Regions from separate parts of the Algoriphagus sp. Y33 genome, predicted to be linked through region 3. Evidence: riboswitches for the same ligand, from Rfam matches in the RefSeq annotation. Region 3 holds a riboswitch; each other region holds the start of a gene.
What was found. Region 3 has a riboswitch for S-adenosylmethionine ahead of ID165_RS16230 (PLP-dependent aspartate aminotransferase family protein). Riboswitches for the same ligand answer to the same signal wherever they lie in the genome.

Region 1 (3,265 bases), 2.5 Mb from region 3:
AAATCCAAGAGTTATCAATGAGCAGTGTTGAGGCTATTTTCAATCTTATATTGAAATTCATTTAGAGTGGAAGAAGACAAGTATACCCAAACAAGTGATTTAGAGTCCAGAAAGAATTACTTGCACTATTCGTCTATATTGGTGGCCGAAGACAATATGGTCAATCAGCTATTGATTAGGAAATTCTTGAAGAAATGGCATATGGGCAAACTAGTGATTGCTTCGGATGGACAGGAGGCGATTGACGAGTTTGAACAGGGGGAGTTTGATGTCGTACTCATAGATATACAAATGCCGGTAGTGGATGGTTTTGCAGTGGCAAAACGGATACGGGAAAACAAGGATTTGCTCAAAAGTAAAATCCCCATTTTAGTTCTAACGGCTAGTTCTTATCATGAGATCAAGGCTGAGATGGAGCAGATTGGTATTAATGATTATGTGGAAAAACCATTCACTCCTGAGGAACTGTATGGGAAATTAACTGAATATCTTAATTCGAAAGATATCGGTTAATACAGGTTTAGCATTAATTTTGCCTGACAGGTTTGAATCTGCCCAGCTTTACACAAATCCACTATTCAATGCCCCTTTTTAATAGATTCATATTATTGCTTTTTGTTTTTTTTGGTGTTGTTGATACTCAGGCACAACAATTAATAACAAAACGCTCCACTTTCTATGCCTTAGCGGGTACTTCAGGAGCCCGTCTTAATCAGTTTGACAACATACTGGCAGACCGTGGCTTATCCGGTTTGAGAAATAGGTATCAGACAATAGGATTAGGCTATCAGGCAAGAATCAATGATTTTGTGCTTGGAATGGATGTATTGCACAATAGAGGGGGAGTAAGTGAGCTCGATGATTTTTCTATGAACTACAGGACTTCCAGGGCATTGCTAAATGTAGGCTATGCATTTACCGAAGAATCACGATTTCAGCTAATCCACTATATGTCCATCGGAGTTGGATTCCTTAACTTTCAAATGCTACCCACCGAGCGCACAAGAGATCTTGATGCTTTTTTGGCAAAACCGGAGCAGGGATTTGTGCTTAGGGAAAAAGATATACAAAAAGGGACGTTGAATTATGGGAATTTCCTGACTGAAATCGGTTTTCAACTTAGCTATGATTTTGACTTGCCCGGTAGAAGAGAAGCACTACAGATTATAACCAAGATGGGGTATTCATTCAGTCCTCTGGAAGGGAAATGGAATATGAATGGAATCAACTTTGACAACGCCCAGAGTGGAGCATTTATAAGATTAGGTGCCGGTATCACATTACCCGATAGGAATTTCTTCTATAAAGATGCAAGCATAGGTGTCTCACTGATAAGAGGAGTTCACTTCACCATCCCGAAGAGATTTAATGCCAGGTTGAAAGAAGCAGGTCTGAATCCATTGAATACTACGCCTTCCAACTGGGGGTTAAGGATTTTGGGTGATACAGAGCGTCTCCTTTACGGTGCAGAACTTTATAATCTCGCATTGGATGGAAAGGCAAACGACGAAAAAAGACATTCTCTAAACAGCTTGAGAGTCTATGGAAATATAGGATATAATTTGATTGAATATAGAAATTTTGGTTTGGGGACATTAGTGGGTCTTGGATATGGCAATATACGCTATACACTTTTGACTAACGATAAGCCTGATTTTCCGGAACTATTTGAGCAGAGAGATTTTGATGGGTATTTGAGGAATAGCGGGCTGATGCTGAAGCCAGAAGTCTTTGCAGAATACGGGATTCCTATGACCAGACGAAAACTTTTTGACTTGGTGCTCACCGTAGCAGCGGGATACGAGATTCCTTTAGCAAATTATAAGCTAGGCGATTTGAGTATGTCGGGTTATATGGCAGGACCTTATTTGAGTTTCGGGGTAGGGGTAAGACCCTGATTTATTCATTTGACAATGTAATTCATCTTTTAGTAAATCCTTTTAGGAGATTCTCCTGTTTTATTATCAAAATGCTATTAACTTTGGGTTGCTTATCGAGAAAGACCGAGGGAAGGGCCCAACGACGTCTTAGCAACCTAGAAATAAGGTGCTAACTCCCATCCCGATATATCGGGAACAGATGAGCGGACTAGTACATCGTACTTCTCTCCGGTTTTGCTCGACAAGCTTTTTGATTAACAAAAAATCAGTATGCAAAACAGAACGGAATCCCTGCTTCAAGAACTTTCTAAGCGAATTTTAATCCTCGATGGAGCCATGGGAACCATGATTCAACGATATACCCTGACCGAGGAGGATTTTCGAACTCCTGAGCTAGCCGAACATCCCAAATCCCTGAAGGGGAATAATGATTTATTGTCTCTGAGTAAGCCCCAAATAATCAGGGAGATCCATGCTGAGTATTTCAGGGTGGGAGCAGATATTATTGAGACCAATACTTTCTCTGCCACCACAATTGCACAGGCAGATTATGATCTTTCGCATTTAGCATATACTATTAATGTGGAGTCTGCAAAGCTAGCAAGGGAGGTAGCTGACGAATTCACTGCAAAGAATCCGGATAAACCCCGCTTTGTGGCGGGGGCGATAGGGCCGACCAACAGAACGGCTTCGCTTTCGCCGGATGTGAATGACCCCGGCTATCGTGCAATCACTTTTGATCAGTTGGCAGAAGCCTATGCAGAGCAGGTTCGCGGGTTGTTGGATGGTGGAGCAGATATCCTATTGGTAGAGACGATTTTTGATACATTAAACGCCAAAGCTGCTCTGTATGCTATCCAGGATGTGTTTGAAGAAAGAAATATTCCGTTGGATCCTAAAGAAGGAGGTATCCCGATCATGATCTCCGGTACAATCACCGATGCTTCCGGGCGTACACTTTCGGGTCAGACTACTGAAGCATTTTTGATCTCCATATCGCATGTTCCCTTACTGTCAGTTGGATTGAACTGTGCTTTGGGGGCCAAAGAATTAAGACCCTATTTAAAAGTGTTGGCGCTGGAATCACCGTTCTATGTGAGTGCTTATCCGAATGCAGGCTTGCCGAATGAATTTGGACAATATGATCAGGGGGCAGATGAAATGGCGGATCAGATAAGGGACTTTTTGAAAGAAGGAATGCTGAATATTTTGGGGGGCTGTTGCGGCAGCACACCTGAGCATATTTCAGCTTTGGTAAAGATGGCTGCTGATTTTCAGCCGAGAAAATTACAAGTGGAACTAGAGGAAACGTTGGACTGAGAAGATGGCTAGAAATAATTACATGAAACTATCCGGCTTAGAGCCATTGGTTTTTACACCCGAAA
Region 2 (3,265 bases), 2.1 Mb from region 3:
CAGTGGATGCCAGAATAATTGCATTCCTAAGCTTGTTACCCAATAGATATGCCCACTCCAAACCAACCTGCCCCCCTAAAGACCCGCCGATAAGGGTATGGATGGTTTCTATTTTCAAATGAATCCTCAAGCGTTCCAATCCCTCAGCGAGATCCCGTGTTGTCATCTGAGGAAAATCGTAATAGTACGGCTTACCGGTTTTGGGATTTTCGCTGAATGGCTGGGTAGAACCATAGCAGGATCCCAAAAGATTGGCGCAGATAATAAAATGATCGGCAGGGTCGAAGAATTTATCTTCCCCGATCAGACCACTCCACCACTCTGAAGCATTCGAATCTCCCGTAAGCGCATGGATAACCCAGATCACATTGGATTTGTCTGAATTGAGTTGGCCATACGTGGTATAGCCAAGGTCAAATTCAGGGAGAATTTCTCCTGATTCCAGATGTAAAGGCAAACTTGAATAAAATATTTCCTGGGTCATGGTAATCGAAGCGTACTGACTTTTAAGATTCATTTGATAAGATTAGATTTTATCGAAAGCTTGTTGCAGATCCGATTTGATATCTTCAATGTGCTCGATTCCACAAGAGATTCGCAACAGCGTAGGAGTGACTCCTGCGGCTAGTTGCTCTGCATCTGATAATTGTTGATGGGTAGTAGCTGCAGGCTGGATGATCAATGTTTTGGCATCACCCACATTGGCCAAATGGGAAATTAATTCCAGATTATTGATCAACGCAGAAGCTTGCTCTTTGTCACCTTTCAGCTCAAAACTCAGCACTCCTCCAAAGCCGTTTTTCAGATATTTTTTAGCCAATTCGTGGTAAGGAGAAGACTCCAATCCCGGATAATTCACTTTCTGAACAGAAGGATGTGTTTCCAGCCATTGTGCCAGAGCTAAGGCGTTTTCTACTGTTTTCTTAACCCGGAGTGAGAGTGTTTCAATCCCCTGAAGTAATAGAAATGAATTGAATGGACTGATGGCCGGGCCGAAATCACGAAGACCTTCTACTCTTGCGCGGATAGCAAAAGCTATGTTAGGCAGTCCCAACGGATTGTTTTCTCCGAAAACTTCCCAAAAGTTCAAGCCGTGATATCCTTCTGAAGGCTCGGAGAATTGTTTGAATTTTCCGTTTCCCCAGTTGAAATTCCCACCGTCTACTATAATTCCTCCGATGGAAGTACCATGTCCGCCTATCCATTTGGTGGCCGAGGAGGTTACAATATTTGCTCCATGAGTGATAGGCTGGCATAAATACCCTCCGGCTCCGAAAGTATTGTCTACCACCAGCGGGATATCGTGCTTTTTAGCGACAGATGCAATAGCTTCGAAATCGGGAATATTAAACTCAGGATTTCCTATGGTTTCTAGATAGATTGCTTTGGTTTTGCCATCAATCAAAGCTTCAAAATCATCAGGAGATTTACCTTTGGCAAACCTGGCATCGATGCCTATTCGTTTGAATGAAACTTTGAATTGATTGAATGTTCCTCCATATAGAAACGGACTGGAAACGAAATTATCACCCGCTTCCATGATGTTATTGAGTGCGAGAAACTGGGCTGCCTGTCCTGAGCTCGTAGCCACTGCTGCCACACCGCCTTCCAGTGTAGCTATTCTTTTCTCGAATACATCCGTAGTCGGGTTCATGATGCGGGTATATATATTCCCGAATTCTTTCAAGCCAAATAGGTTTGCTCCATGTTCAGCCGAATTGAATACATAGGAAGTCGTTTGGTAAATAGGTACCGCACGTGAGTTTGTAGACGGATCAGGCTCCTGCCCAGCGTGTACTTGAAGTGTGTCGAAGTGAAGTTTTTTTGACATGATTTTTTGGATTTATGGTTTGAAAAATAATAAACGTACGAAAGCGCATGACGAATTACTCCGACATAGGCGTAAATGAAATCAACACATGAATAAAGCGGAATGCTTGAGCACGGATGATGATGAAGTAGTAGTGTAAAGTGTATGATGTCCTGAGTGCATTTTACATTGAACTTATAGTTCCAAAAGAGAATATCTCTCTTGGCAGGAATTGGCACCTTGGACTTTCCAGGTTGCCAGAGGGTCTATGAGCCTGTCTCTCGCCTCTTCTTTATAAATCCGAGCACTTAAAAAGTGAAAGGATGCTGCAAATAAAAGGTCAGCGAATGGAAAATCAAAATTAATTTTCACCCGCTGACCGAAAAACTTGAATTATTTATCCAATTCTTCCAGATCGAATCTGAAAATAGGATTGATCGTCTCAAAATCTGATTCGATGTTTACCAATTCTTTGACCAAACCATCTTTTAATCCATAGACCCAGCCATGAATTTTCGGAGCTGATCTATCTCTCCATGCCTTCTGTATGATTGAAGTCTTGATCAGATCCTGGCACTGTTCTATCACATTATATTCTACTAAAGCATTTACTTTATCTTCATGGTTTTCTAGAGCATCAATATCTTTCTGATAAATTTTGTACACTTCTTTGATATTGAGAAGCCATTTGTTGATTAGACCGAAACTTTTATTACCAAGTGCAGCTTCTATTCCACCACAGCCATAGTGACCGCATACGATGATATGCTCAACCTTCAGCACTGCTACGGCATATTCCAATACACTGAGTAAATTAAGATCGGTATGCACCACCATGTTGGCTATGTTTCGATGTACGAATATTTCTCCCGGATCGGTACCTGTGATCTGATTAGCGGGAACTCTACTGTCTGAGCAGCCAATCCACAGAAATTTAGGGCTCTGCTGTTTTGCCAATCTTCCAAAAAAGTTCTCGTCGATCAGCTTTTGATCGTCTGACCAAGCTTTGTTTTGAATTAATAGTTTCTCGTAAGGGCTCATATGTTTTCGTAAATTTTATGCTTAAATCCTTCTACTGTAACGCGGATATTCCTATCTGCACTCGAAGCTATAAAGTCATTTAAGACTTCCTGAATGTCATGATCTATAAACTGCGCTTTTTGGGCATTGATAATCACTTTACTATCGGAGGGGATTTTGGATAGATTCTTCATTAGTAGTGCTTTATTGAGGAAGGAAACATCTTTGTGAAGCTGAAGGAGATAGTTTCCGTTCATTTCTGTAAGTGATATCGCCCGTACAAAATTTGTTTTAATCACAAAGAACAGACCGAACACCATCCCAATCCCTATTCCCACCAAAAGATCTGTAAATAAAATCGCCACTACAGTCACAATGAATGGAATAAACTGATCCCAGCCATTCTTGTACATATTGACAAAAAGTGAAGGCTTG
Region 3 (3,265 bases):
TAAAGGTCTTGCAAAAGACTTCCCTGATGTTATTCCTATCGATATTTCTGAGCTTGACTTGGGTAAATCATTCAAAGTGGAAGATGTCAAAGTGGAAGGCTTCGAAATCCTAACAAATCCGAACGTTTCTATCGTGACTATTGGTGTACCAAGAGCTCTTAGAGGTAAGAAAGGCGGAGAAGAGTAAATTCAGTCTCTATTACACTATTCATTTAAAATCCTGCCCATATCCGGGTGGGATTTTTTATTTTCAAACCCGATAGCTGCTGTAAAATGAAAATCGAGCCTGCCTGAAGCAGACAGGCCTGGCTCCAAAGTCACACACCAGGTGATTATAATGCATTCATGATTCCATATGACAGCTGAAAAACAAATTATAAACACATGAAACACCTAATCATAGGCCTTGGGAATATTGGCCCAGAATATGAACTCACCAGACACAACATTGGCTTTTTGACAGTGGACAGGCTTGCCGACTCGAAGGACTGCACCTGGAAGAGTGACAGACTTGCATTCAAAACAGAATTCAAGCACAAAGGCAGAACAATCCATATGATTAAGCCTACTACTTACATGAACCTTAGTGGCAAGGCAATGAATTACTGGATGAAAGAACTTCAGGTAAGCAAAGAGAATACGCTGGTGATCGTAGATGATGTGGCCATTCCTTTTGGCAAACTCCGCATGAAACCCAAAGGAAGCGCAGCCGGTCACAACGGGCTGAAAAACATAGAAGAGCTCACAGGAGGTCAGAACTACCCAAGACTGAGAATGGGCATAGGCGATGACTTTCCTAAGGGTAGGCAAGTTGATTTTGTTTTGGGAAATTTCACACAGCAGGAATTTGCCGAAATCCCTACCATAATGGATAAAGCAATAGAAATGACCCTCAGTTTTTGTACAATTGGCATAGAACGCACCATGAATCAATTCAACGATTGATGAAATCGAGCATAACTAAAGCGTCACACACTGTAATGGTTATATGGCTATAATGCAAGCGAGATTCCATGTGGCCTTTTAAAAAAACACAAACACATGAAATAAGATTTGGAATTCCCCAAATATCGATCTTTCTTTGCATCACTTCAGGCAACTGATTTATAAAGAAGAGGCGAGAGATTAGGCTCAACGACCCTCTGGCAACCATCCCGAAACGGAGAACGGTGCCAAATCCTACCCTATGCGGGAACTATAGATTGGCTTACTTCACAAATAATCCCTTTTATTTCGTTCCCCTCATTGGGTTTGATTTTCTCAAATCTGCTTGATTAGTCTTATCAAAATCTAAACTGATCAATAAATGAGTAAGCACTTTGAAACGAACTCTGTAAGGATCTCCCCTTCCAAGTCCAGCCAGCGGGAGCACTCCGCTCCTATTTACCTTACATCCAGCTTTACATTCGACTCAGCGGAAGAAGCCCGAGCTACTTTTGCTGATGAAATAGAAGGGAATATCTACTCCCGGTATGCCAACCCAAATTCCAGTGATCTGATAGAAAAAGTCTGTGCTGCCGAAGGCACTGAAGATGGATTTGCTACTGCATCAGGGATGGCCGCAATGTTTGGGAGTATTGCCGCACTACTGCAGCAAGGAGATCATGTACTTGCCGCACGGTCACTTTTCGGATCTACTCATCAGCTACTTACTAAAGTATTTCCTAAGTGGGGGATCACCTCTACTTACGGGGATATTTTTGATTATTTGAATTGGGAAAAACTCATACAACCCAACACCAAAATGCTTTTCATCGAAACCCCATCCAATCCGGGCTTGGAAATAATCGATCTGGAATGGGCGGGTAAATTTGCGGCAGCTCACAACCTGATTCTGGTAGTGGATAATTGCTTCGCCTCGCCTTATTTACAACAGCCTGCTAAGTGGGGAGCTCATATTGTGACCCACAGTGCTACCAAATACATCGACGGACAAGGACGAGTGCTGGGAGGCTTGATTTTGGGCAAAGCTAACTTGATGCAGGAAGTACAGTTTTTTGCGAGACATACAGGGCCTGCCATATCTCCATTCAATGCATGGATACTTGCGAAAAGCATGGAAACACTTGGTGTAAGAATGGATAGACACTGCAGCAATGCGCTGAAAGTAGCTGAGTATTTCGAAGGTAATTCTGAGTTACTTGCAGTAAAATATCCATTCCTAAAATCACATCCCCAATACGAAATCGCAAAAAAACAAATGAGTCAGGGTGGTGGGATAGTTACCTTAGATCTGAAAGGCGGAGTTCAGCGTGCCCAACGCTTCATCGATCAGCTTCAGATGATCTCCATCACTGCTAATCTGGGTGACAGTCGAAGTATTGTCACACATCCTGCCTCTACTACGCACAGCAAACTTTCTGTTGACGAAAGAGCACAGGTTGGGATTTCGGATGGACTGGTACGACTATCTGTAGGTCTGGAGCACTACGAAGACATAATTCAGGATGTAGAAAGAGCGATTGACTTATCAAAGTAAAACGACTAGCATTGCTGCCAGTCTTTGTAAGATAAAAGCAGGTTGAATACAAAAATGCCCTCAAAAAGGATGTTATTCTTTTGAGGGCATTCATTTTTTAAGCCTCACTTCTACCAAGTGGTTTGCCGCAAGGTAGGAAAGGCCCGAATTATATCACTCAGACTAATCTGTCCCAACAGGACTCCATCTTTCATCACCGGGAATCTTCGGATTTTATGCTCTAAAAATTGTGATGCAGCATCGAATATTGATAAATCCGGAGAAAGCGTAAGAACATCCCTAGACATATGCTCGCTTACTTTTGCCGGGAATTTCGGCGTGTTGGTGTATTTTCCTTTAATAATCTCTTTTAGGCAATCCACTTCCGAAATAATACCTATTAATGCGCCTGAAGCATCTATCACCGGTGCACCGGATATCTTTCGTTTGGTGAGCACTTCCATTACCTGATCAATAGTATCATCCGGCTTGAAAGTAATCAAGCTTGTACTCATGTACTCTTTTACTAGAATTTGCGGAATTGGGGCTTTTTTGGGTTCTGCCATTCTAACCCCTTGAAAACTTTTTACCATAGGTTAAAATTTAAGGATGAAAGAATAAATTATCGATAATTAGTAACAATTAAAAATTATAACTTAAAAAACCCTATATTTCGATACTATAATTTAAAAAAAACCATTCACACAAAATATCACTTGTTTTTATTTTCAAGAAAAACAAAGGGCTTCCAACTCTTACTCGCCCCCTTATAAAGATCATTAAACTCAAAGGCTCCCACTACAACAT

Region 1: it holds a riboswitch for S-adenosylmethionine, as region 3 does, so the genes downstream of both, ID165_RS06140 (homocysteine S-methyltransferase family protein) here and ID165_RS16230 (PLP-dependent aspartate aminotransferase family protein) in region 3, are expected to answer to the same signal.
Region 2: it holds a riboswitch for S-adenosylmethionine, as region 3 does, so the genes downstream of both, ID165_RS07790 (O-acetylhomoserine aminocarboxypropyltransferase/cysteine synthase family protein) here and ID165_RS16230 (PLP-dependent aspartate aminotransferase family protein) in region 3, are expected to answer to the same signal.

Annotation. Positions count from the first base shown of each region.
Region 1 is NZ_CP061947.1:1,502,968-1,506,232, forward strand. It holds gene ID165_RS06130 (response regulator) at 67-513, shown strand; gene ID165_RS06135 (hypothetical protein) at 582-1,898, shown strand; SAM riboswitch class I at 1,988-2,086, shown strand; gene ID165_RS06140 (homocysteine S-methyltransferase family protein) at 2,151-3,200, shown strand; gene metH (methionine synthase) at 3,205-3,265, shown strand, end outside.
Region 2 is NZ_CP061947.1:1,936,025-1,939,289, reverse strand. It holds gene metX (homoserine O-acetyltransferase) at 1-517, opposite strand, end outside; gene ID165_RS07790 (O-acetylhomoserine aminocarboxypropyltransferase/cysteine synthase family protein) at 527-1,831, opposite strand; SAM riboswitch class I at 2,003-2,111, opposite strand; gene ID165_RS07785 (carbonic anhydrase) at 2,204-2,851, opposite strand; gene ID165_RS07780 (SulP family inorganic anion transporter) at 2,848-3,265, opposite strand, start outside.
Region 3 is NZ_CP061947.1:4,041,999-4,045,263, forward strand. It holds gene ID165_RS16220 (50S ribosomal protein L25/general stress protein Ctc) at 1-187, shown strand, start outside; gene pth (aminoacyl-tRNA hydrolase) at 385-945, shown strand; SAM riboswitch class I at 1,102-1,204, shown strand; gene ID165_RS16230 (PLP-dependent aspartate aminotransferase family protein) at 1,307-2,479, shown strand; gene ID165_RS16235 (CBS domain-containing protein) at 2,590-3,051, opposite strand; gene ID165_RS16240 (VCBS repeat-containing protein) at 3,171-3,265, opposite strand, start outside.